Myxococcus xanthus: one gene and its partner. The protein of the gene in region 2 binds, or shares a complex with, the protein of the main gene of each other region. Links are inferred from orthologs where the notes say so. Each region holds a gene or a part of one and is shown on either strand. Other genes may lie near its edges. The genes, in order: dnaX and holB.

What was found.
Region 1: holB (region 2) and dnaX share a complex: the UniProt entries of both Bacillus subtilis proteins name them as parts of the DNA clamp loading complex. The link is inferred for Myxococcus xanthus from one-to-one orthologs.

What each region holds. Positions count from the first base shown.
Region 1 is NZ_CP017174.1:2,209,798-2,220,126, forward strand. The notes cover bases 7,359-10,222. They hold dnaX (DNA polymerase III subunit gamma/tau), read right to left. Parts: upstream 9,463-10,222; coding sequence 8,254-9,462; downstream 7,359-8,253. Other genes in these bases: BHS09_RS09360 (DNA polymerase III subunit gamma/tau), read right to left, coding at 7,359-8,180; BHS09_RS09370 (glycosyltransferase family protein), read left to right, coding at 9,500-10,222. Also shown: gliding-motility regulator GTPase-activating protein MglB, read right to left, coding at 1-277; BHS09_RS40040 (MSCRAMM family protein), read left to right, coding at 475-2,124; BHS09_RS09340 (FecR domain-containing protein), read left to right, coding at 2,121-4,091; BHS09_RS09345 (protein kinase domain-containing protein), read left to right, coding at 4,094-5,986; recombination mediator RecR, read right to left, coding at 6,023-6,616; BHS09_RS09355 (YbaB/EbfC family nucleoid-associated protein), read right to left, coding at 6,623-6,940; more of BHS09_RS09360, read right to left, coding at 7,035-7,358; more of BHS09_RS09370, read left to right, coding at 10,223-10,329. UniProt on the Bacillus subtilis protein: Part of the beta sliding clamp loading complex, which hydrolyzes ATP to load the beta clamp onto primed DNA to form the DNA replication pre-initiation complex.
Region 2 is NZ_CP017174.1:3,228,362-3,238,825, reverse strand. What follows is about bases 242-3,240. They hold holB (DNA polymerase III subunit delta'), read right to left. Parts: upstream 2,259-3,240; coding sequence 1,224-2,258; downstream 242-1,223. Other genes in these bases: BHS09_RS13725 (mechanosensitive ion channel family protein), read left to right, coding at 2,257-3,240; holA (DNA polymerase III subunit delta), read right to left, coding at 242-1,227. Also shown: more of holA, read right to left, coding at 1-241; more of BHS09_RS13725, read left to right, coding at 3,241-3,834; BHS09_RS13720 (type I polyketide synthase), read left to right, coding at 3,963-10,226; BHS09_RS13715 (alpha/beta hydrolase family protein), read left to right, coding at 10,286-10,464. UniProt on the Bacillus subtilis protein: DNA polymerase III is a complex, multichain enzyme responsible for most of the replicative synthesis in bacteria.

The DNA of each region.
Region 1 (10,329 bases), 1.0 Mb from region 2 along the record:
TCATGTACAGCGAGTCCTTGGCCCCTTCGTGGAACTGGTTGGGGAACTCGTTCTCCCCAATCAGCTTGGCCAGGCCACCCATCGCCGCCACGTTACCGGCCGTCAGCGAGGCCAGTGACGTGGTGTCGATGTTCTGCGTCTGACCCGCGGAGGAGATGAGCTGCCCGTTCTTGTCGACGAGGAAGACCACCTTCGCGTTCGCGTCCTTGGTAAGCCGGTCGCAAACGGCGTTGATCTTGGTGAACTCCTCTTCGTACATCACCAGTTGCGTGCCCATGGGCGTATGCGCTCCTCAGCGTTCGCTCGTCCCGCTCATGGCGACGCTCCGATGTTTCTAGAGTGAATCCACGAGGTTAGACGAGGCGCTACCGACCATCAGGATGCTTAGCAAAGCGTATCCACTCCAGCAAGAAGCCTTCCGCTTCCTGGAGGAGGTTCCGTGTCCGTTCCCATGCCCTCCGGACGCTCTGTGGGGTGGAGGCCACGGATCCGCACCCTGAGAGCGTGGAGCCTGAGCGGGCCCGTCCCACGGGGTTGGGGGCCTTCCCGGCTTTCTCTATACTCCGCTGCGTTTTGCCGCCCCCGCTTCTCCCGCGTTGCTCCGTGGCGCGCCTGGCGCTGGTGCTCCTCGTCCTGCTTGCCACTCCCTCCGCCCACGCGGACGCAGTGGCCGAGCACGCCTCGTTGCGCCTTCGCTACGGGCTGTCCCTCCGTGACGGCCGTCAGGCGGATGTAGGGCCCGGGCTCACCTATGAGGGCTTCACGCCGAACGACATGGCGGCCGTAGGCACTGCGTGGCTGGGCACGTCCTGGCTGGGCGCGTGGGCCGGGTTGCAGCGGGAGGCCTTCGACCTGCGGGAGGGCGCGCTGCGGATCACCGGTGGCAGCCTGTGGCGGGCCTCGGTGGGCTCCCGGGCGCGCGCCTTCCTGGGCCCGGTGCGCGCGGAGCTGGGCGCGGGCTATGGCTTCTCGCAGCTTCCCCACTTCAGTGACTCGGCCGAGCCCGTGCTCCTTCGGGGTGTGCGGCATGCGGTGGTGGTGGGCGGCCTGGTGCGCTTCCCACTGATGCTGGGGCTGCAGTTGGAAGCGCGCGGTGAGCTGCCGGTCTCGCTGTCGGTGCGCGACGCCACGGGCGCCCGAGCGGAGGCGACGGGGTTCTCCGCCGGTGGCGCGCTGCTGGTGCCGCTGCGGCGAGCGGAGCGCTGGACGGGCACGCTGGTGCTGGACTTCCAGCACGTGCAGGACACGGTGACGCTGGAGGATGGGACGCAGTCCCGGCAGCGGCTGCGGCGGATGGGCGCGGCGCTGGAGCTGGCGTGGCATGACGGTGTCCGGACGACGCGGCAGGTGCCCGTGCCGGTGGTGGTGGTGCCCGGAAGCGTGCGGTTTCACGTGCTGGACGCGCGGACGGGCGCGCCGCTGCCCGGAGCGCGGGTCATGGTGGAGGGCGAGGCGCACGTGGCGGACGCACAAGGCCTCGTCGAAGTGGCGTCCCTGTCGCCCGGGCCGGTGTCCGCGCAGGTGACGGCGGAGGGATACGCGTCCGCGGAGGCGGCGGTCACGGTGGAGGAGGGCGTGCGCGCGGAGTTGGAGGTCCGAGCCGCGCCACTGCCGCCACCGACGGGCGCGCTGCGGGTGACGGTGGTGGATGCGCGGACGGGCGCGCCGCTGCCGGACGTTCGCGTGTCGGTGGGCACAGCCCAGGTGCGCACGGACCTGACAGGGCAGGTGGTGGTGAGGGACCTGGCTTCGGGGCCCGTGGCTGTCGCGGTGGCGTCTTCCGGCTTCCGGTCCGTGGATGAAGCCGCGGTGGTCATCGCCGGGCAGGAGTCCACGCTGTCGGTACCCCTGGCGTCGGAAAAGAAGGGGACGCGGGCCACGCTGGTGGGGCAGGTTCGCAGTGTGCGAGGGGGCAAGCCATTGGCGGCGACCCTCCTCATGACGAAGGCCCGAGTGCGCGCGCGCACGGATGCGAAGGGGGCTTTCAATGTCCAGGTGCGGGGTGGCACCTACCGCATCACCATCTCCGCGCGAGGGCATCTGTCCCAGACGAAGGTCATCACCCTGCGCGAGGGTGAGCGGACCATCCTCAATGTCGACCTCTTCCCGAGGGGGAAACGGTGAGTGCCCCGCGTCGTTGGTTCCTGGTCCTGCTGCTCCTCGTCGCGGGGTGTGATGATGACGCCGTGGCGCCGCCTCCCGGGCCCTCGGCGGTGGTCGATGCGGGCGCTGGCGAGGTGCTGGGCCGCCTGGAGGGCTTGAGCGGCGACGTGCGCCTGGAGCGAGGTGGCAAGCAGGCGCCCGCCGAAGAGGGGCCCTTGTACGGGGGCGACGCGGTGGAGACGGCCGCGGGTGGTGCGGCCACGGTGCGTTTCCCGGACGGCCGTTCCGTGGAGGTGGGGCCGGACGCACGCTTCGCGCTGGGCTCGGACTCGGGGGGCATCGTGCTTCAAGTGGAGCGCGGCATCCTGTTGTCGCGCGTGCCCGCTGATGCGAACCGCACGGGCCAGGGCTCGAAGGTGGCGCTGACCATCCGTACGCCCTTCGGCCTCACGCGCGTGGGGGCGGATGAACCCAGCGAGGTGCGCGTGCAGGTGGCCGAGGACGCGGGCCGCGTCGAGGTGCGGCTGGGCGCCATCGAGTTCGTGGGCCGTGATGGCAAGACGCTGCGCGCGTCCGAAGGCGACGCGGTGGAGGCGACGTCCGGCCGGACGGAGCTGGTGGCTCGCGGGGCGCGTGTCCTGGAGCTGGCGCCGATTCCGGTGGCGGTACGGCTGACGGCAGGGCGCGCGGAGGTGCGAGCCAAGGGGGCGTCGGACTGGCGTCCGGTGGCGAAGCAGGGCGAGGAGCTGTCGCCGGGAGGCAGCGTGCGCACCCGGCGCGGAGGCTCCGCGGTGCTGGCGCTGGAGGGCTCGGCCACGGTGGCGTCACTGGGCTCGGACGCGGAGCTGGTGCTGACGTCAGCGGAGCAGGGTGGCGCCACGGACGAGGCGCGCTTCGACTTGTTGAGGGGCTGGCTGAACCTGCAGCTCGCGCGAGGGCGTACCAGCCGGCTGGTGCTGCCGGGGCTGCAGGTGGAGGGCGGCGGTGAAGCGCGGCTGGCGGTGCGCCGCACGGCCGCGGGCTATCTGGTGGATGCCCTCACCGGACAGGTGACGCTGGTCCGCGGAGCCGCCCGGCAGGCGCTGCGCGCGGGTGAGCGCGCCACGGTGGATGCGTCCTCCGCGCAGGCGCCACGCGTCGAGCCGCTCGCGCCCGCGCCACTGGCCCTGGGCGTCGTCGACGGCGCGGAGGTGTTCCATCCAGGGCTGCAGGATGTGGCCATCACCTGGGAAGGGGAGGGCGAGGCCACGGTGGAGGTCGCGGAGGACGCGGCCTTCACGCGGCCGGTGCTGTCAGGCACGGTGTACCGTCCCTTCATCAACGTGCCGGCGCCGGTGCGCGGCGTGCTCCACTGGCGGGTGCGCCGCAAGGATGGGACGCAGGTGTCGGGCAGCGCGTCGTTCGCGCCGGAGCGCGCGGTGCGCTCGCTGGCGCGGGTGCGCAACGTGGTGCCCGAGGGGCCGGAGAAGACGACCATCTTCTACCAGGACAAGCCCCCGGCGGTGACCTTCACCTATGCCGCGGAGACCTCCGCGGCGCGCTACCGTGTGGCCGTGTACCGCGCGGGGACATTGGATACGCCGGTGGCCGAACGCACCGTGACGGAGACTCGCGCCGCGCTGGACGCCGGTGCGCTGAGCGAGGGCAACTACCTCTGGTCCGTCACGCCGCTTTCCGCCACGGGTGCACAGCTCAAGGGGGGACGGATGAACAAGCTGGAACTGGTCTACGACAACTCGGTGCCGGTGCTCATGGTGTCCACACCGCGCAACGGGCAGGCCGCGGGCGCGAAGGTGCGCGCGGCCGGTGTCGCCCCCGTGGACGCCCGCCTGTCCATCAATGGACGCCCGGTGGCGCTGGATGGCAAGCACCGGTTCAACACCTGGGTGGAGCCGGTGGGCTCGCCGCCCGTATTGGTGTTTAAGATGACGCGTCCTGGTGCCCCGGCGGTCCATACGGTGCGCACTCTGAAACAGCGAGGGCCGTGAGGATGTCCCCCCCCCAGACGACCCTGCCTGTGACGGAAGCGAGCCTTGTGCCCCTGCTTCAGCCTTATGGCCCGTACGTGCTCGTGCGAAAGCTGGCCGAAGGCGGCATGGCGGAAATCTTCCTCGCCAAGCTGCTGGGCGCCGACGGCTTCGAGCGCAACGTCGTCATCAAGCGGATGCTGCCGCACCTGACGAACAACCCCGACTTCGTGGAGATGTTCCGGGACGAGGCGCGGCTGGCGGCGAAGCTGGCCCATCCGAACATCGTGCAGATTCAGGAGCTGGGCTTCGCGGAGGGCTGCTACTACATCTGCATGGAGTACCTCGCGGGCGAGGACTTCTCCACGACGCTGCGGCTGGCCGGACGCAAGCGCCACTACGTGCCGCTCCCCATCGTGTTGCGCGTCCTCATCGACGCGGCGCGCGGGCTGCACTTCGCGCACGAGTTCACCAACGAGGCCGGGCAGCCGCTGAACGTCGTCCACCGCGACATCTCTCCGTCGAACCTGTATCTGACGTACCAGGGGCAGGTGAAGGTGCTGGACTTCGGCATCGCCAAGGCCGAGTCGCGGCTCGTCAACACGCGCACTGGCGTGGTGAAGGGCAAGTACATGTACATGGCGCCGGAGCAGGCTCGCGGCAAGGAGGTGGACCGCCGCGCGGACGTCTTCGCGCTGGGCGTGAGCCTGTATGAGGCCCTCACCCATGTGCGGCCCTTCTCCCGGGAGAACGACCTGGCGGTGCTCAACGCGCTGCTGCAGGGCGAGCTCAAGCCGCCGCGCGAGCTGCGGCCGGACTTGCCCGAGGAACTGGAGGCCATCCTCCTGAAGGCCATGGCCTTCAAGCCGGAGGACCGCTACCCCACCGCGGAGGCGTTCGCGGACGCGCTGGAGACGTTCCTCTCGGAGCATCTCAGTGGCTCGGGCGCGATGCCGCTCGGCGCCTTCTTGAAGGGGCACTTTGGTGAGGAGCGCTTCACCGAGCGCTCACGCATTCCCACGCTGGCCACGCTCACCGCGACGTACGGAGGCGCCGCGGCAGGGGCGCAGGGGCAGGCGCCGGGTGCGGAGACGCACGGGACGAACCTGTATGGCGTGCTTGCCCGGGAGGGGGACGCCACGTCCGCCCAGCGCCCCGGCATGTCCATGCGGCCTTCCTCGCCGGGCGTGCCTGCCCATGGCTCGGCTTCACGTGGGCCGACGTCGCCGGAGCCCGCCACCACGGCCGGAGGCCGACGCTGGCGTACGCTGGCGGTGGGATTGGCGGGCGGCCTGATGCTGGCGGCGGCGGGCATCGTTGGATATCGGCAGTGGGTGACGACGCCCGCTTCGGTGTCGCTGGTGCCGGCCACGGCGCCCGTCGTGGAGGCCGTGGCACCGGAGGATGCTGCCGCTCAGGCCGGTTCTCTGCCGGAAGCCGTGGCCAATGGGGCGGGTGGCGACGTGGCCGTGACGGATTCGGCGCCGCCACCCGTGGATGCCGCTGACGCGACGGAGACGGACGAAGCCGGACTTGCTGGCACTGCGTCCGATGTCGAGCCGGATGCGGATGAAGAAGTGGCGGACGCGGCACCTGTGCGGTCGAAGAAGGCCTCGTCGCAGAAGCGGGTGACGCTGGGCATCGACGATGTGCAGCGTGTCGTCTCGCGTGGACGGGCGCGCATCACCACGTGCTTCGAGCGCTACAAGGCGGACCTGCCTTCGAGCCAGGGCGAGGTGCAGGTGCAGCTCACCATCGTCTCGTCGGGCAAGGTGCGGGCGGGGACGCGGGGACCGTTGGCTTCGTCGGGCGTGGGCCGCTGCCTGGAGGCCCAGGCGGAGCGCCTTCGCTTCCCGCCTCACCGGGACCAGGAGGTCACGGTGGTGATGCCCTTCTCGTGGCGGGTGACGCAGTAGCGGCGCGAGGAGGCTCGCGCCGCCACCGCGAGTGGCCTACAGGTCGCGGCGGGCGGAGAGTGCCTTGGCGAGCGTGGCCTGGTCGGCGAACTCCAGGTCGCCGCCCATGGGCAGGCCCTGGGCGATGCGGGTGACGCGCAGGCCCATGGGCTTGAGCAGGCGCGTCAGGTAGAGCGCGGTGGCTTCGCCCTCGATGTCCGGGTTGGTGGCGAGGATGAGTTCCTCCACCCGGCTGTCGTTGAGGCGCTCCAGCAGCTCGCGGATGCGGAGCTGCTCGGGGCCCACGCCCTCCAGGGGAGACAGCACGCCGTGCAGGACGTGGTAGCGGCCCTTGAACTCACGGGTGCGCTCCAGCGCCATCAGGTCGGCGAACGTCTCCACGACGCACAGCACGCGCTCGTCGCGCCGTGCGTCCCGGCAGAAGTTGCAGGTCTCCGCGTCGGTGAGGGAGAAGCAGCGCACGCACAGGTGCACCTTCTCCTTCACCTCGCGAATGGCCTGCGACAGCTCCGCGGCATACTCACCCGGCGCCCGCAGGATGTGGAACGCGAGGCGCTGCGCGGTCTTCTCGCCGATGCCCGGCAGCTTCGCCAACTGGGCGACGAGTCGATTCAGCGGATCGGGGGTCATCCGGTATCAGGTAATGCCGGGGATTTTGACGCCGCCGGAGATTTTCGCGAGCTCGCGCTGCATGTGCTGACGGCTGCTCGCCAGGGCGGCGTTCACCGCGGCGGTGATGAGGTCCTCGAGCATCGACGTGTCGTTGGGGTCGATGGCTTCCTTGTCGATCTTGATGCTGCGGATCTCCTGGATGCCGTTGGCGACGACGGTGACCCGGCCGTCACCGGCCTTGGCTTCCACGCTCTCTTCCGCCAGCTGCTGCTTCCGCTCTTCAATCTTCTCCGTCAGCTTGTTCGCCTGCCGGATGAAGTAGTTCAGGTCGACGCCAGGCATATGCTTCCTCGGTGCTCGTGGGAGCGGGCGCCACGGACATGGCCCCGCCCCGGCGTGGAATGGGGCGCCACCCTACCGTTGCGCGAGGCGGTTGTCAGGCGCTGTCGTCGGAGGTGTCGTCCGCTGGCACGGCCCCGGGGCGCTCGGGCTCGTAGACCTGGATGTGTTCGATTTCGCCTCCCAGGAACTTGAGCACCGCCCGGACGGCGGGGTGGCTGCGGACCTTGCTGTCCGTGCTCTTCTCGTGGGCAGCGCGCGTCTGTGCGTCCTGATCGGCCAGACTGGGACCCAGACGAGGGTCGTCCGGAGACGCATCCTGGATGGTGAGCTTCACCGGGCGGCCGAAGTGCTCGGCCAGGGCCTTGTCCACGGCGGCCTTGCCCGCGGTGGAGTTGACGGCCATGCGGTGGAAGCCGGCCACGGGCAGGAAGCCGAGGACGATTTCGCCGTTCTTCATGGACATCAATCGCCCGTTGGAGAGCGCCGCGCCCTGCCGGGGATGGGAGGCCTTCACCGTCTCCACGGCGGCCCGCCAACGCTCGGTGAGGGGCAGGTTGGGGTTGTCCCGGGAGCGGGTGACAGGGGCCGGCGGGGGCGGCTCGGGCTCGGGCTCGTGGTGGATGACGGGCTCGGGCGCCGGCGGGGGGGGCGGCGCGGCGGCGACTTCGGGGAGGCACTCGCCGGAGGCACAGCCTTCGGGGGAGTTCTCCTCGGGGTAGTAGCGCGCGTCCTCTTCCTCCGCGTAGGGCGGCGGCTCCGGCGGCGCGATGGGCTCGGGCCGGCGGATGTTGGTGACGCGGACCGATGGCGCGGGCTCGGTGGTGCGCGACAGTGGGGTGGCGCCCGCGGGAGGCACGGAGGGCGGGGGTGTCGGGGCCGTGGGCGCCTGGACCGAGCCACCATTGCGGAGGAACGAGAGCGGGCGCGCGGCGGAAGGTGAAAGTCCCTCCATCACCGGGCCGGAGGGGACCATCTGCGTGGCCTGGTAGCCCTGCGGGGACGGTGTGGCGCCGCTGCCGTTGCGGAGGAACGACAGGGGACGGGCCGCTGACGGTGACAGGCCGTCCATGTGGGGCCCGGGCCGTGACGGTTCGTCCGGACGCATGGCGTCGGGAGGTGCAAAACGAGGAGGCTCGTCCTGGCGCATGGCGCCAGCGTGGCCCATGCGCGGCGGCTCTTCCTCGCGCACGGCCGCCGTCGGCGCTGGCGGCTCGCTGACGCGAACAGGCGCCTGCCCCACGGGCGCACCCCTCGCATCCCACGGACGTGGAGCCGGGGCAGCCGCCTGCATCACGGAAGCGTCGTGTCGTGCCTCAGGCGCGAAAGTTCGCGGGACTGGAGCGACCTCCCGGCGCTCCAGCGTTCGACTTCGCGGAACCTTCACCCATCCCCGCCGCGAGCTTGTCCACTCGGGCCAGCAGCTCGGGAATCGAACCACCCGGCGACAACTGGATGGCCTTGAGCAGCGCCATCTCCAGGGCCAGCCGAGGCTGGGCCGCACGCGACACGTCCCAGATGCAGCCGTGCACCACGTCGAACAAGCGCGTGAGCTGCGCGGCCTCCGCGTCCTGGGCCAGCGCCATCAGCGCCTTCTGCTCGGACTCGGCCAGCTCGTCGGGCGCCTTGCCCAGCGTCTTGGTGACGAAGAGATGCCGCAGTTGGAAGGCCAGCTCCTCGGCCAGGCGCTTCAAGTCCAGGCCACGGTTGAAGACCTCCTCCACCCGCTCCAGCACCCGCTTCGCGTCCTTGTGGACGAGCGCATCGGCGAAGTCCTGCACGAACGTCCGGTCGATGGCGCCCAGCGCGTCGGCCACTTCCTCGTCGGAGGGGTTGGCGCCGCACGAGGCGAGCACCTGGTCCAGGAGGCTCAGCGCATCGCGCATGCCGCCTTCAGACTGGCGCACGACCAGCGACAGCGAGCGGTCGGAGATACCAGCGCCCTCCGCCTTGCAGATCTCCTGGAGACGCTGAAGCATCCGCGCCGCCGGAATCCGCCGGAAGTTGTGGCGCTGGCACCGCGACAGGATGGTGTCCGGGAGCTTGTGCGCCTCGGTGGTCGCGAAGATGAACTTCACGTGCCCGGGCGGCTCCTCCAGCGTCTTGAGCAGCGCGTTGAACGCCGCTCCCGACAGCATGTGGACCTCGTCGATGATGTAGATTTTGTGCCGGTCCCGCTGGGGCAGGTACTTCGCGTTCTCGCGAATCTCGCGGACGTTCTCGACGCCGTTGTTGGAGGCACCGTCGATTTCCGCGACGTCCACGCTGGTGCCGGCGGCAATCTCCGTGCAGGCACGGCACTCGCCACAGGGCTGGGCGGTGGGGCCCTTCTCACAGTTGAGCGCCTTGGCGAGCAGTCGCGCGGCCGTCGTCTTGCCCACGCCACGAGGTCCACAGAACAGGTACGCGTGCGCGACCCGGTCCATCTTGATGGCGTTCGCGACCGTCCGGACGACGTGCTCCTGTCCGGTCATGTCGTCGAACTTCTGTGGGCGCCATTTGCGGGCGAGAACGAGGTAGCTCATGGGGGGCGTCATCTAAACACGGCGGCGTGAATGATCCATGTCGTTGCCCTCCCACGAGGTGGGATTCCACTCCCCGTCGGGCTCGGCCCCAGGGCGGGCAGACGAACGCTTCACACCTTGCGTCCGGGAACGTGGGCGGGAAGAGTCGGCCGCGCCCGTGTCCGCCCCCCTTCTCGCCGCGCCCACTGATTCCATCCCGACACCCGAGCCCACCTCCCTGGCGCCCGGGGGCACGCCCCAAGTGGCGCCGGTCCGGAACTGGATGCGCTGGGTGCTGGGGGCAGTGGCGCTGCTGCCTGGCCTCATCGCGGTGGTGCAGTTGGGCCGCATCCACCCGGATGAGGTGTACCAGTCGCTGGAGCCCGCCTGGTGGCGCGTCCACGGCTACGGCGTCCTGGCCTGGGAGTGGCGTGACGGCCTCCGCAACTGGGCCGTGCCCGGCGTCCTGGCTGGCTTCCTCAAGCTGGCGGACCTGCTGGGCATCACCCACCCCCGGGCCTACCGCGTCGTGGTGGCCATTCCGCAGGTGGCCTTGCACGCCTGGAGTCTCTGGGCCGCGTACCGCTTCGCCCAGCGCCGAGCGGGGACCGCGGGTGGCCTGCTGTCGACGTTGCTCGTGGGGCTCTATGGACCACTGCTCGTCTTCGCGGGGCGCACCATGGCCGAGTCGATTTCCGCCTCGCTGCTCGTCGTCGCCGTGGAGGCGCTGGACCGGAGAGAGCGGCTCGCGAGGGCAGGGCTCGTGGGTGGCATGGCCCTGGGGCTGGCGGTGGTGGCCCGTTACCCGTCGGCCATCTTCGTCCTGGCGGCGCTGGTGTGGCTGGCGGCGGCGCGGCGGTGGCGACTGCTTGCCTTCACGTGCGCTGG
Region 2 (10,464 bases):
CACCAGCGCGCCCAGCAACTCCCGCCGCTCATAGCCCGCCGCGGCCTTCATGCTGAACGTGAGCGCCCACGCGTTGGGCATCTTCCGCTTGCTGCCCTTCAGCTCCGCTTCCAGCCGGGGGAAGACGCGCGCCTCCACGTCCTTCGCGGTGCGAGGCGGATTGCCTCCCGCATAGCGCCACAGCCACTCATGGCTCTCCAGCAGGCCCCGGACGATGGAGGCGACCGCGCCCAGCAACTGCAACGCGTGCGTCCCCTGCCCCATGGCGTCATTCGCGTAGGACAGCGCCCCGCCGAAGTCGCGCTTCTGGAGCGCCTCGGACAGCTCGAAGAACTCCTCCTCGCGCGCGTGGTGGACCAGCGCGGCCACGTCCGCCCGCTCAATGGCGGGCCCTTCCGAATACGTGGCCAGCTTCTCCAGCTCGGACTGGAGCAGGCGGATGTTCCCGCCAATGCGCTCCTTGAGTTCGTCCAGCGCACCGGGGCCCAGCTTCTTCTTGAAGGGCGCCAGGAACTCCTTGGCGATGTCCGTCAAGTCCAGATCCTTGTGACGCGCCGCCACCTTCCGCTCGACGACGTAGCCCTTGTCGTGGGCCAGCTTCACCAGCGGATTCTTGGCGTCCATGTCGGACGCGGCCAGCACCAGCGCATGGCCCGCCGGCACGCCCTTCTGGATGAGGTCCAGCAGCGCCGAGGCATCCCCCTCCGGCGCGGAGATACGCTCCTCGCGGCAGAAGGCGGCCGCCTCCTTGAGGAAGGCGATGTCCACGTCGGCCAGCTCGACGTTGAGCTCGTCCTTCCACTTCTCCACGGACGGCGCCCCGGGAGTGCCCGGGTCCAACTGCTCCACTCCCCAGCCAGCACGGGCCGCCAGCGCCAACAGTCGCCGCGCGCCCTCCTTCCGCTTGCCCGCCTTCCACGCCTCGCGTGCCTTGCCCAGCGCGTCCCCTCGCCCCTTCTTGGGCGCCAGGAACTCCGGGTCGCGGACCAGCACCACCTTGCGGCCGGGGAACAGCGGCAGCGTGGCCAGCTCCTGCGCCACCTCGCGCGGGCTGCCCGCGTCCAACACGGCCAGGTTGAGGCCCATGGCCGCGTCGGGGACGAGCAGCTTCACCAACTCGTCAGCGCCCTTGCGGACCAGGAACTCCTCGCCCACCAACAGGTACACCGGGGCGACCTTGCCCCCCTTCACGCTGGCCAGCACGTCATCCATGTCACTGGCGCTCATCGCGACGTCTCCGTGAACAGGTCGATGAGCATCCGCTCCAGTTGGAGCCGGGGCGCACCGTTCCGGGCAATGGAGGCCCGCGCCGCATCCAGCAGCGAATGCCGGCGGTGCAGGAGGATGTCGGACGTGCGGCCCGCGACCTGCCGAGCCAGCTCCACCAGGTCGCGGTTGGCCAGCCCCGACTCCAGGCCTGCCTTCACCAGCGCCACGTCACGCGTCCACAGCGCCAGCAGCTCCAGTGTGCTCTCCGCCTCATCGCGCGAGCCACCATGGGCCTCCGCGAAGCGCAGCAGGCCGACGGCGTCCTCGCCGCGCAGGGCCTCGAAGGCGGTGACGATGTCCTTGCGCCGCGACAGCGCGTCCACATCCAGCGCCATGGCCCGGCCCAGGCTGCCACCCGCCATGACCGCCGCGAGTTTGGCCGTCTCCGCGTCCAGCTTGCGCGCCTCGGCCACGCGCTGGGCCACCATGTCCACCGGGAGCGGGCCGAAGTGCACCTTGCCGCACCGGCTGCGGATGGTGGGCAGCAGCCGGTCAATGGCGCTGGCCACCAGGATGAGGGTGGTGTCCGAGGGCGGCTCCTCCAGCGTCTTGAGGAACGCGTTTTGCGCCTGCACGTTCATCGTCTGGGCGGAGACGATGAGCGCCACCTTGCGGCGCGACTCCAGGCCGCGCAGGGCGATGCGCTCCTGAAGCTGGCGCACCTGCTCCACGCGCAGCTCCCGGCTAGGTGTCCCAGTGAAGTCGGACCGGCCCGCCAGTCCGCGGGACACCCGCTCATCGTCTGGCATCACCCAGGTGACGTCCGGGTGGAGGCCCCTTTCCACCCGCTGGCAGCTCGCGCAGGCGCCGCAGCCCACGTCTGGCTGCTCGGGGCACGTGAGGGCCTGGGCCAGCCCGACCGCCGCCAGCTCCTTGCCCACCCCTTCCGGCCCGGCGAAGAGGTACGCGTGGTGGACCGCGCCGCTGCGCAAGGCCGCCTGGAGGGCGTCCACCGCGCGGGGCTGTCCGAGTACCGTTGCGAGCGTCATGGCGCGTGTATCCCCGCTCACGCGGCACGCGTCAACGGCCGCCTTGACCCCCGTGGAGATGGCGGGAGACATTCCCCCCGCCTTGCTGCCCTTCCTTCAGAGCAATCTGTCCCTGGCCGTGGGTGCGCTGCTCATCGTCGTGCTGATGGGGGTGCGCGCCACCTCCCATGACGCCGACCTGCGACAGGATTTGAAGAGCGCCATCCGGCTCCTCATCGCGTTCATCGTCCTCCGGCTGGCCACATGGGCCCTGCCCGCGACGGCGCCAGAGGGCCTGCAGAAGGCGCTCCAGGTCAGCTGGATGCTGATGTTCACCTTCGGTGGCATCCGCGCCAGCGTGGCCCTGGCGCTGAAGTTGATCCGGCTGCGCGCGCCGGCGGTGGGCACACCGAAAATCCTGCGCAACGTCATCGACTTCACGCTGTACCCACTGGCGGTGCTGCCGCTCCTGCGCACCCAGTTCAACGTGGACCTGGCGGGCCTGGTGGCCACGTCCGCGGTGCTGTCGGTGGTCATCGGTCTGGCGCTCCAGGAGACGCTGGGCAACCTCTTCGCGGGCCTGTCCCTCCAGTTGGACCGCCCCTTCGAGGTCGGCCACTTCATCCGCATCGGCACACACACCGGACGCGTGGTCTTCATCGGCTGGCGCTCCATCCGCCTGGCGAACTTCCGCCGCGAGGTCATCACGCTGCCCAACAGCATGGTGGCCAAGGAGCTGGTCCTCAACTTCACCCAGGACCTGAACCCCGTCGGCATCGACGTGGAGTTCCGCCTGTCTCGGGACGCCGCGCCCAACCAGGTCAAACACGCGCTGCTGGAGACGATGCGGGAAACCCCGCTCATCCTCCCGGAGCCGTCGCCCATCGCGCGCACGCTGACCTACGAGGATTCCGCCATCCGCTACATGGTGCGCTTCTTCATCGCCGAGTACGGCCAGTCCGACGCGGTGAAGGAGGACCTCCACTCTCGCCTGTGGTACCGGCTGCGCCGGGAGAACATCGAGATTCCCTACGCCCAGCGCACGGTGCACGTGCGACAGGAGACGGCGCGCACGGAGCTGTCCGAGGACACCATCCGCAACCTCCTGGGCGCCGTGGACCTCTTCCAGACGCTGGACACGGAGGAGCTGGACCGGCTGCGGCAGGAGTCACTGGTGCGCCGCTTCGGCGCCGGCGAGCGCATCATCCAGGAGGGCGAGGAGGGGCGGACATTCTACGTGCTCGCCTCCGGCGAGGTGAGCGTGCGCACGGGGAAGTCCCAGTCGGAAGTCACCCGCCTGGGCCGGGGCAGCTACTTCGGAGAGATGTGCCTGCTGACGGGAGAGCGCCGTTCGGCCACGGTGGTGGCGGTGGAGGACTCGTTGCTCCTCGAAGTAGACCGACCCACCTTCGCCCGCCTCTTCGCGGAGTACCCCGGCCTGGCCCGGCAGCTCTCCTCCATGCTTGCCCAGCGGCGGACCCAGCTGCGCGCGGTGGCGGAAGCGAGCGGCACGAGCAGCGACGCCATTCCCGCCGAGGTCGGCCGTATACTCGGACGGCTGCGCCAGATATTCGGGCTCAACGCCACACACGAGTAGGCTGAACGCAGCGGGGGGGATGCCGTGACAGACCTCGGTACTCCGGTTCCAAAGCTGGGGCAGGTTCGACCCGCCTCATACTGTGCTGATTTGAACTGCTGGAAGCGGTACTTTCCAGGACTACTGTCATGACGGAAGACGCTGAAGGGCTTTCGGATTCTCCAGACATCGCGGTGGTAGGTATGGCCGCGCGACTGCCTGGAGCGCGCGATGTGGACACGTTCTGGCGCCGCGTGCGCGACGGCGTCGAGTCCGTCACGCACTTCAGTGACGCGCAGCTCTTGAGCGCGGGCGTGGACCCGGCGCTGCTCCAGGACCCGAACTACGTGAAGTCGGGCATGGTGTACGAGGGCCTGGAGGACTTCGACGCGGGCTTCTTCGGCTTCAGCGCGCGCGAGGCGTCCCTCATGGACCCGCAGCACCGCCACTTCCTGGAGGTGTGCTGGGAAGCGCTGGAGCACAGCGGCCATCCGCCGGAGCGCTTCAAGGGGCCCGTCGGCGTGTTCGGCGGCTCGGGCATGAACGCGTACATGCCCTACAACCTCTTCACCAACCCGCAGCTGATGGAACAGGTGGGCCTGTTCCTGGTGCGGCACACGGGCAACGACAAGGACTTTCTCACCACGCGCGTGTCGTACTGCCTGGACCTGCGCGGGCCCAGCCTCAACGTGCAGACAGCGTGCTCCACGTCGCTCGTCGCCATCCACTCCGCCTGCCAGAGCTTGCTGGCGCGCGAGTGCGACCTGGCGCTGGCGGGCGGCGTCACGCTGGAGCTGCCGCACTACCGGGGCTACCTGTACCAGGAGGGGGAAATCCTCTCACCGGACGGGCACTGCCGCGCGTTCGACCATCGTTCGCAGGGCACGCTCTTCGGCAGCGGCGCGGGCGTCGTCGTGCTGCGCCGCCTGGAGGATGCGCTGGCGGATGGCGACACCATCTACGCGGTGGTGAAGGGCAGCGCGGTGAACAACGACGGCGCGCGCAAGGTGGGCTACCTGGCGCCGTCCGTGGACGGACAGGCGGACGCGGTCGTGGAGGCGCTCAACGTCTCCGGCATCAGCGCCGACTCCATCGACTACATCGAATGCCACGGCACCGGCACGCCGGTGGGCGACCCGATTGAAATCACCGCCCTCACCCAGGCCTTCCGCACGCAGACGCAGAAGAGCGGGTTCTGCCGCATCGGCTCGGTGAAGACGAACATCGGCCACCTGGACACGGCCGCGGGCGTGGCGAGCTTCGTCAAGGTCGTCCAGATGCTGCGCCACAAGCAGATGGCGCCCACGCTGCACTTCGAGAAGCCCAACCCTCAAATCGACTTCGCGCGCTCGCCCTTCAGCGTGAACGCGACGCTCCGCGACTGGGCCGCGACCAAGGGCCGTCCGCGCCGGGCGGCGGTGAACTCGCTGGGCGTGGGCGGCACCAACGCGCACGTCATCCTGGAGGAGGCGCCCGCGCAGCCGCAGACGTCCTCCGCGCGTCCCTTCGAAACGCTTTGGCTGTCCGCGCGCACCCCCGCCGCCCTGGAGCGCGCCGCCCAGCGGCTGGCCACGCGGCTGGGTGAAGCGGACGCGCCGAACCTGGGTGACGCCTCGTACACGCTGCTCGCGGGCCGCCGCCGCTTCGCGCATCGCCGCGCCGTGGTGGCGTCGTCGCGCGAGGAGGCCGTGCGCCTGCTGTCGCAGCCGGAGGCCGCACGGACGGCCCAGGCACAGACTGAGGCGGAAGGCCGCTCCGTCGTCTTCCTCTTCCCGGGCGGCGGCGCGCAGTACCCGGGCATGGCGAAGGGCCTCTACGAGCAGGAGCCCGTGTTCCGCCGCGCGCTGGATGAGTGCCTGTCGCTGCTCGAACAGCACCAGTCGCTGAAGCTGCGTCCCCTGCTCTTCCCGGAGGCCGGCGCCGAGAAGGAGGCCCGCGCCCAGTTGGAGCAGGCCACCTACGCGCTGCCGGCGCTGCTGTCCGTGGAGCTGTCGCTGGCCGCGCTGTGGAAGGCGCGGGGGCTGACGCCGCAGGCCTGCATGGGCCACAGCATGGGCGAGTACGCCTGCGCCCAGCTCAACGGCGTGTTCTCGGTGAAGGACGCGCTGGGCATCGTCGCCTGCCGTGGCCGCCTCTTCGACCAGCTCCCCGCGGGCGCGATGCTCAGCGTGGAGATGCCCGAGGCGGAGTTGAAGCCGCTGCTGGGCGAGGGCCTGGACCTGGGCGCGCACAACGCACCGGGGCTGTGCCTCGTCTCCGGTGAAGTGGCCGCCATCGAAGCGCTGGAGGCCCAGCTCAAGGCCCGCGAGGTGGAGGCGCGGCGGCTGCACATCCGCGTGGCCGCGCACTCGCGCATGCTGGAGCCCATCCTCGCGCCCTTCCGAGAGTTCCTCGGCACGGTGCGCTTCTCCAAGCCCACCGGACCGTGGATCTCCAACGTCACCGGGGCATGGGTGACGCCCGAGGAGGCCACGTCGCCCGACTACTGGGTGCGGCACCTGCGTCAGCCGGTGCGCTTCGCCGAGGGCGCGGGCGTGCTCCTGGCGGACAAGGCGCGCGTCTACCTGGAGGTCGGTCCCGGCCAGACGCTGACGCAGCTGCTGCGCGCCCAGGTGGAGAAGCCGCAGGCCGAGCAGTTGGTGCCGTCTCTGCGGCACCCCAACGACACCGTGGCGGACCTGGCGTTCTTCCAGCTCGCGCTCGGCCGCCTCTGGGCCGCGGGCGTGGACCTGGACGCCGCGGCGCTCTTCGATGGCCAGAAGCGGCGCCGCGTGGCGCTGCCCACATATGCCTTCGAGCGTGAGCGCCACTGGGTGGAGCCGGGCAGCGGCACCTTCATGGCGCGGCGCGAGGGTGAGCGCCCGCTGGTGCGTGAAGAGAACGTGTCGCGATGGGGCTACGTGCCGCGCTTCCGCGAGCAGGCCGGCGCGGCGCCCGAGGCACCGGCGGAGAACGAGCGCTGGCTCCTCGTTGGCGAGCAGCACCTGCTGCTCAGCGAGCTGGCTCGCGAGCTGTCGGCGCGCGGCGCCCAGGTGATGCGCGTGCTGCCGGGCGATGCCTTTGGCCGCGCGGACGAGGGTCACTTCACCCTGCGGTTCGACGCGCGCGAGGACTGGGAAGCGCTCTGGGATGCGCTGGGCGCCGAGGGGCGCGTGCCGCCTCGCATCGTGGACGTCACCGGCCGGGACATGGCCCCGCTGGGTTGGGAACGCTCGGTGTCGCGGTACTTCATCACGCCGCTGGCGCTGATGCAGTCCCTGACCTCCGAGTCGCTGCCGCCGGGCCTGCGCTACATGCGGGTGACCCAGGAGGCCCTGCCCGCCGAAGGACACGCCACGAGCCCCGAGCAGGCGCTCAGCTTCGGTCCGCTGCTCGTGGGTCCGAAGGAGCTTCCCGAGCTCAAGGCCCGCGTGGTGGACCTGCAGCTGGTGGTCAACGTGATGGGCCAGGCGCGGGAGCTCGCGGACGAGCTGCTGCGTCCGGACGTCGAGGCGCCGGTGGCGCTGCGCGGTGGACGCCGGCTGGTGCAGGTGGTGGAGCGGACGGCGCTGGACGAGGGCCCGACGCCACTGCGCGACCAGGGCGTCTACCTCATCACGGGCGGCCTGGGCGGCATCGGCCGCACGCTCGCGGAGCTCTTCGCTCGCAAGGTGAAGGCCCGGCTCGCGCTGGTATCGCGGTCGGCGGCCAGCACGTCACACGCGGAGCTTCAGCGCACGTTGGAAGGCCTTGGCGCGCAGGTGCTGCTGCTCAAGGCGGACACCACCGACGCCGGCCAGCTGCGCGCGGCCATCGCCCAGGTGCGGGAGCGCTTCGGCGCCTTGCATGGCGTGGTGCACGCGGCGGGCACGCTCGAGGACGGGCCGCTGGAGGCGAAGACACGCGACTCTGCCCTGCGGGTGCTCGCGCCCAAGGCGATGGGGGCGCTCGCGCTGGAAGAGGCGCTGCAAGGCGCGGCCCTGGACTTCTTCGTCAGCTTCGCGTCGACGAGCGCGTGGCTCGGGCCCCCGGGGCAGGTGGACTACGTCGCCGCCAACGCGTACCTGCTGGCGCAGGCGACGCGGCTGGAGGCCACGGGCATCGCGAAGCGCGCGCTCGCGTTGGGCTGGGGCGTCTGGCAGGAGGTCGGCATGGCCGCGGCGCAGCTCGCGCCGCAGCTGCCGCCCGGTGAGTCCGTCAGCCACCCGCTGCTCCAGCGGCGCGTGGAGGCCCCCGAAGGGCACCACGTCTTCCGCGCCATCTACGACGCGAAGGCCCACTGGGTGCTGGATGAGCACCGCATGCGCGGCGGAGGCCCCGTCCTCCCCGGCACGGCCTACGTCGAGCTGGCCCGCGCCGCCTGGGCGCTGGCGCGTCCTGGCGAGCCGCTGGAGCTGTCGCAGCTCTCGCTGGTGTCGCCGCTGGACGTCCCGGACGGCGAGGTACGGGAGGTGGAGATCGGGCTGGCGCCGGAGGGCGACGGCATCACCTTCCGCGTGCGCAGCCGCGCGGCCGGCAACGCGTGGACGGAGCACGCCACCGCGCGGCTCCACCAGGCCACGGGCCAGCGTCCCGCGGCGCTGAACGTGTCCGCGGCGAAAGCCCGCTGCGGTGAGCGGCCGCTGACCTTCGGCGAGGGCGAACAGTCCCTGCCGCAGGACGCGCTCATCGCGTTCGGTCCGCGCTGGAAGGTGCTGCGCAGCGCGGGCTTCGGCACGTCCGAGGCCCTGGGCCGTCTGGAGCTGCCCGCCGCCTACCGAGAGGACCTGTCGACGTACGGGATTCCGCCCGGGCTGCTGGACATCGCCTCCGGCTTTGCCTTCTCCCTGCTCCCCGACGCGGGGCAGCCGGGGAAGCTGCACGTGCCCGTCTCCTACCGGCAGCTCCAGGTCTGGGGCCCCTGGCCCCAAGTTGCGCTGAGCCACGTCCGCGTGCGCCAGGAGGAAGGCCGCGGCGCGCTGCTCGACGTCACGCTCACCGACACGGACGGGAATGTCTTCTGCGCCATCGAGGGCTACCTCGTCGCGTCCGTCGAGGCGCGGCGTTTCGGCCGCTCGCCTCAGAAGAAGGGCTCACTGCTGGAGAGCTGGCTGCCTTTGGGCATCAAGCCGGCGGAAGGTCAGGACGCCTTCCTGCGCGCGCTGGCCCTCAAGGACACGCCCGCGCTCTTCGTCAGCTCCATGGACCTGCACACCCTCGCGGCCCGCATGCGCCCGAAGCAGGAGGCGAAGCCCGCGGCGGCCGCGGCCACGGCCCAGGCAGGCGCGCCGTCCGGTGTGGCGGCCGCGGATGCCCCACGCGACGACGTGGAGCGCAAGCTGGCGGAGCTGTGGCAGCAGCTGCTCGGTGCGCCGAAGGTGGGGCTCAAGGACAACTTCTTCGAACTGGGCGGACACTCGCTCATCGCGGTGCGCCTGTTCGCGCGCATCAAGAAGACGCTGGGCGCGGACCTGACGCTCGCCACGCTGTTCGAGGCCCCCACGCTGGAGCAGTGCGCCGCGCTGGTGCGGGAGGCCGCCGGGATTCCCTTCACGCCGGACGCCGCTCCGGGTGACGCGACGCCGGCCGCGCAGGCCCCAGGCGTCAAGGCGACGCCGAAGGCATGGTCTCCGCTGGTCACCATCCAGAAGGGCGGCAATGCCCTTCCCTTCTTCTGCGTGCACGGCGCGGGCGGCAACGTCCTCAACTTCCGCGAGCTGGCGCAGACGCTCGGCAAGGAGCAGCCCTTCTACGGGCTCCAGGCGCGCGGCGTGGACGGCAAGCTGCCTCCGGCCGACAGCATCGAGGAGATGGCGTCCATCTACCTGGAGGGCATTCGTCAGGTGCAGCCCCACGGGCCCTACCTGCTCGGCGGCTACTCCGGCGGCGGCGTGGTCGCCTACGAAATGGCGCAGCGGCTACACGCGCTGGGCGAGCCGGTGGCGCTGGTCGCGTTCCTGGACACCTTCCATCCGTCCACCCAGGAGCGGCGCCAGTCCCTCAATGAGCGCCTGCGGGAGCTGCGCCGGGAAGGCGCGGCCAGCTACGTCAGCCGGAAGCTGCGCACCAAGGTAGAGCGCGACGGCACCCGGCTGTTGAGCCAGCTCAAGCTGCGCTGGTACGAGCAGCGGGGAGAAGCGCTGCCCATCGAGCTGCGCAACCTCCAGCTCACCGAGCGCTTCCAGCTCCTGGCCAGCCGTTACGTCCCGAGCCCCTACGCCGGTCCCGTGACGCTGTTCCGCGCGCAGGAGATTCACGCCATCTACGCGCACATGGGCACCAGCCTCGGTTGGGAGCCGCTGGTGCCGGCGCTGAACATCCGCGAGGTGCCGGGCGACCACGACAGCCTGGTGCGCGAACCCAACGTCCACGTCCTGGGGCGGCTGCTCCGCGAGGCCTTGGACGACGCACAGCGCGGCACGCGTGACGAGGCGCGCCGGGTGGGAACGAAGTGAGGGGGGCGCGATTCAGAGTCAACCAGCGCTTCCCGCTGATCACCATTGGCGTGCTGGCGATGGGAATCCTCATGCTGGGATTGTCTCGAGAAGACGCGGATCTCCCGGGCCCGTTCCCCTACACCGGCGCGCCGCTGTCGGCGGAGGAGCGGGCGAGATTGACCTCCGATGGATGGACGGTGACGGGACCCGACGCACCGCCCAGGCTCGTCGCGTTGACGCGGCCTCCCTCCGCGGG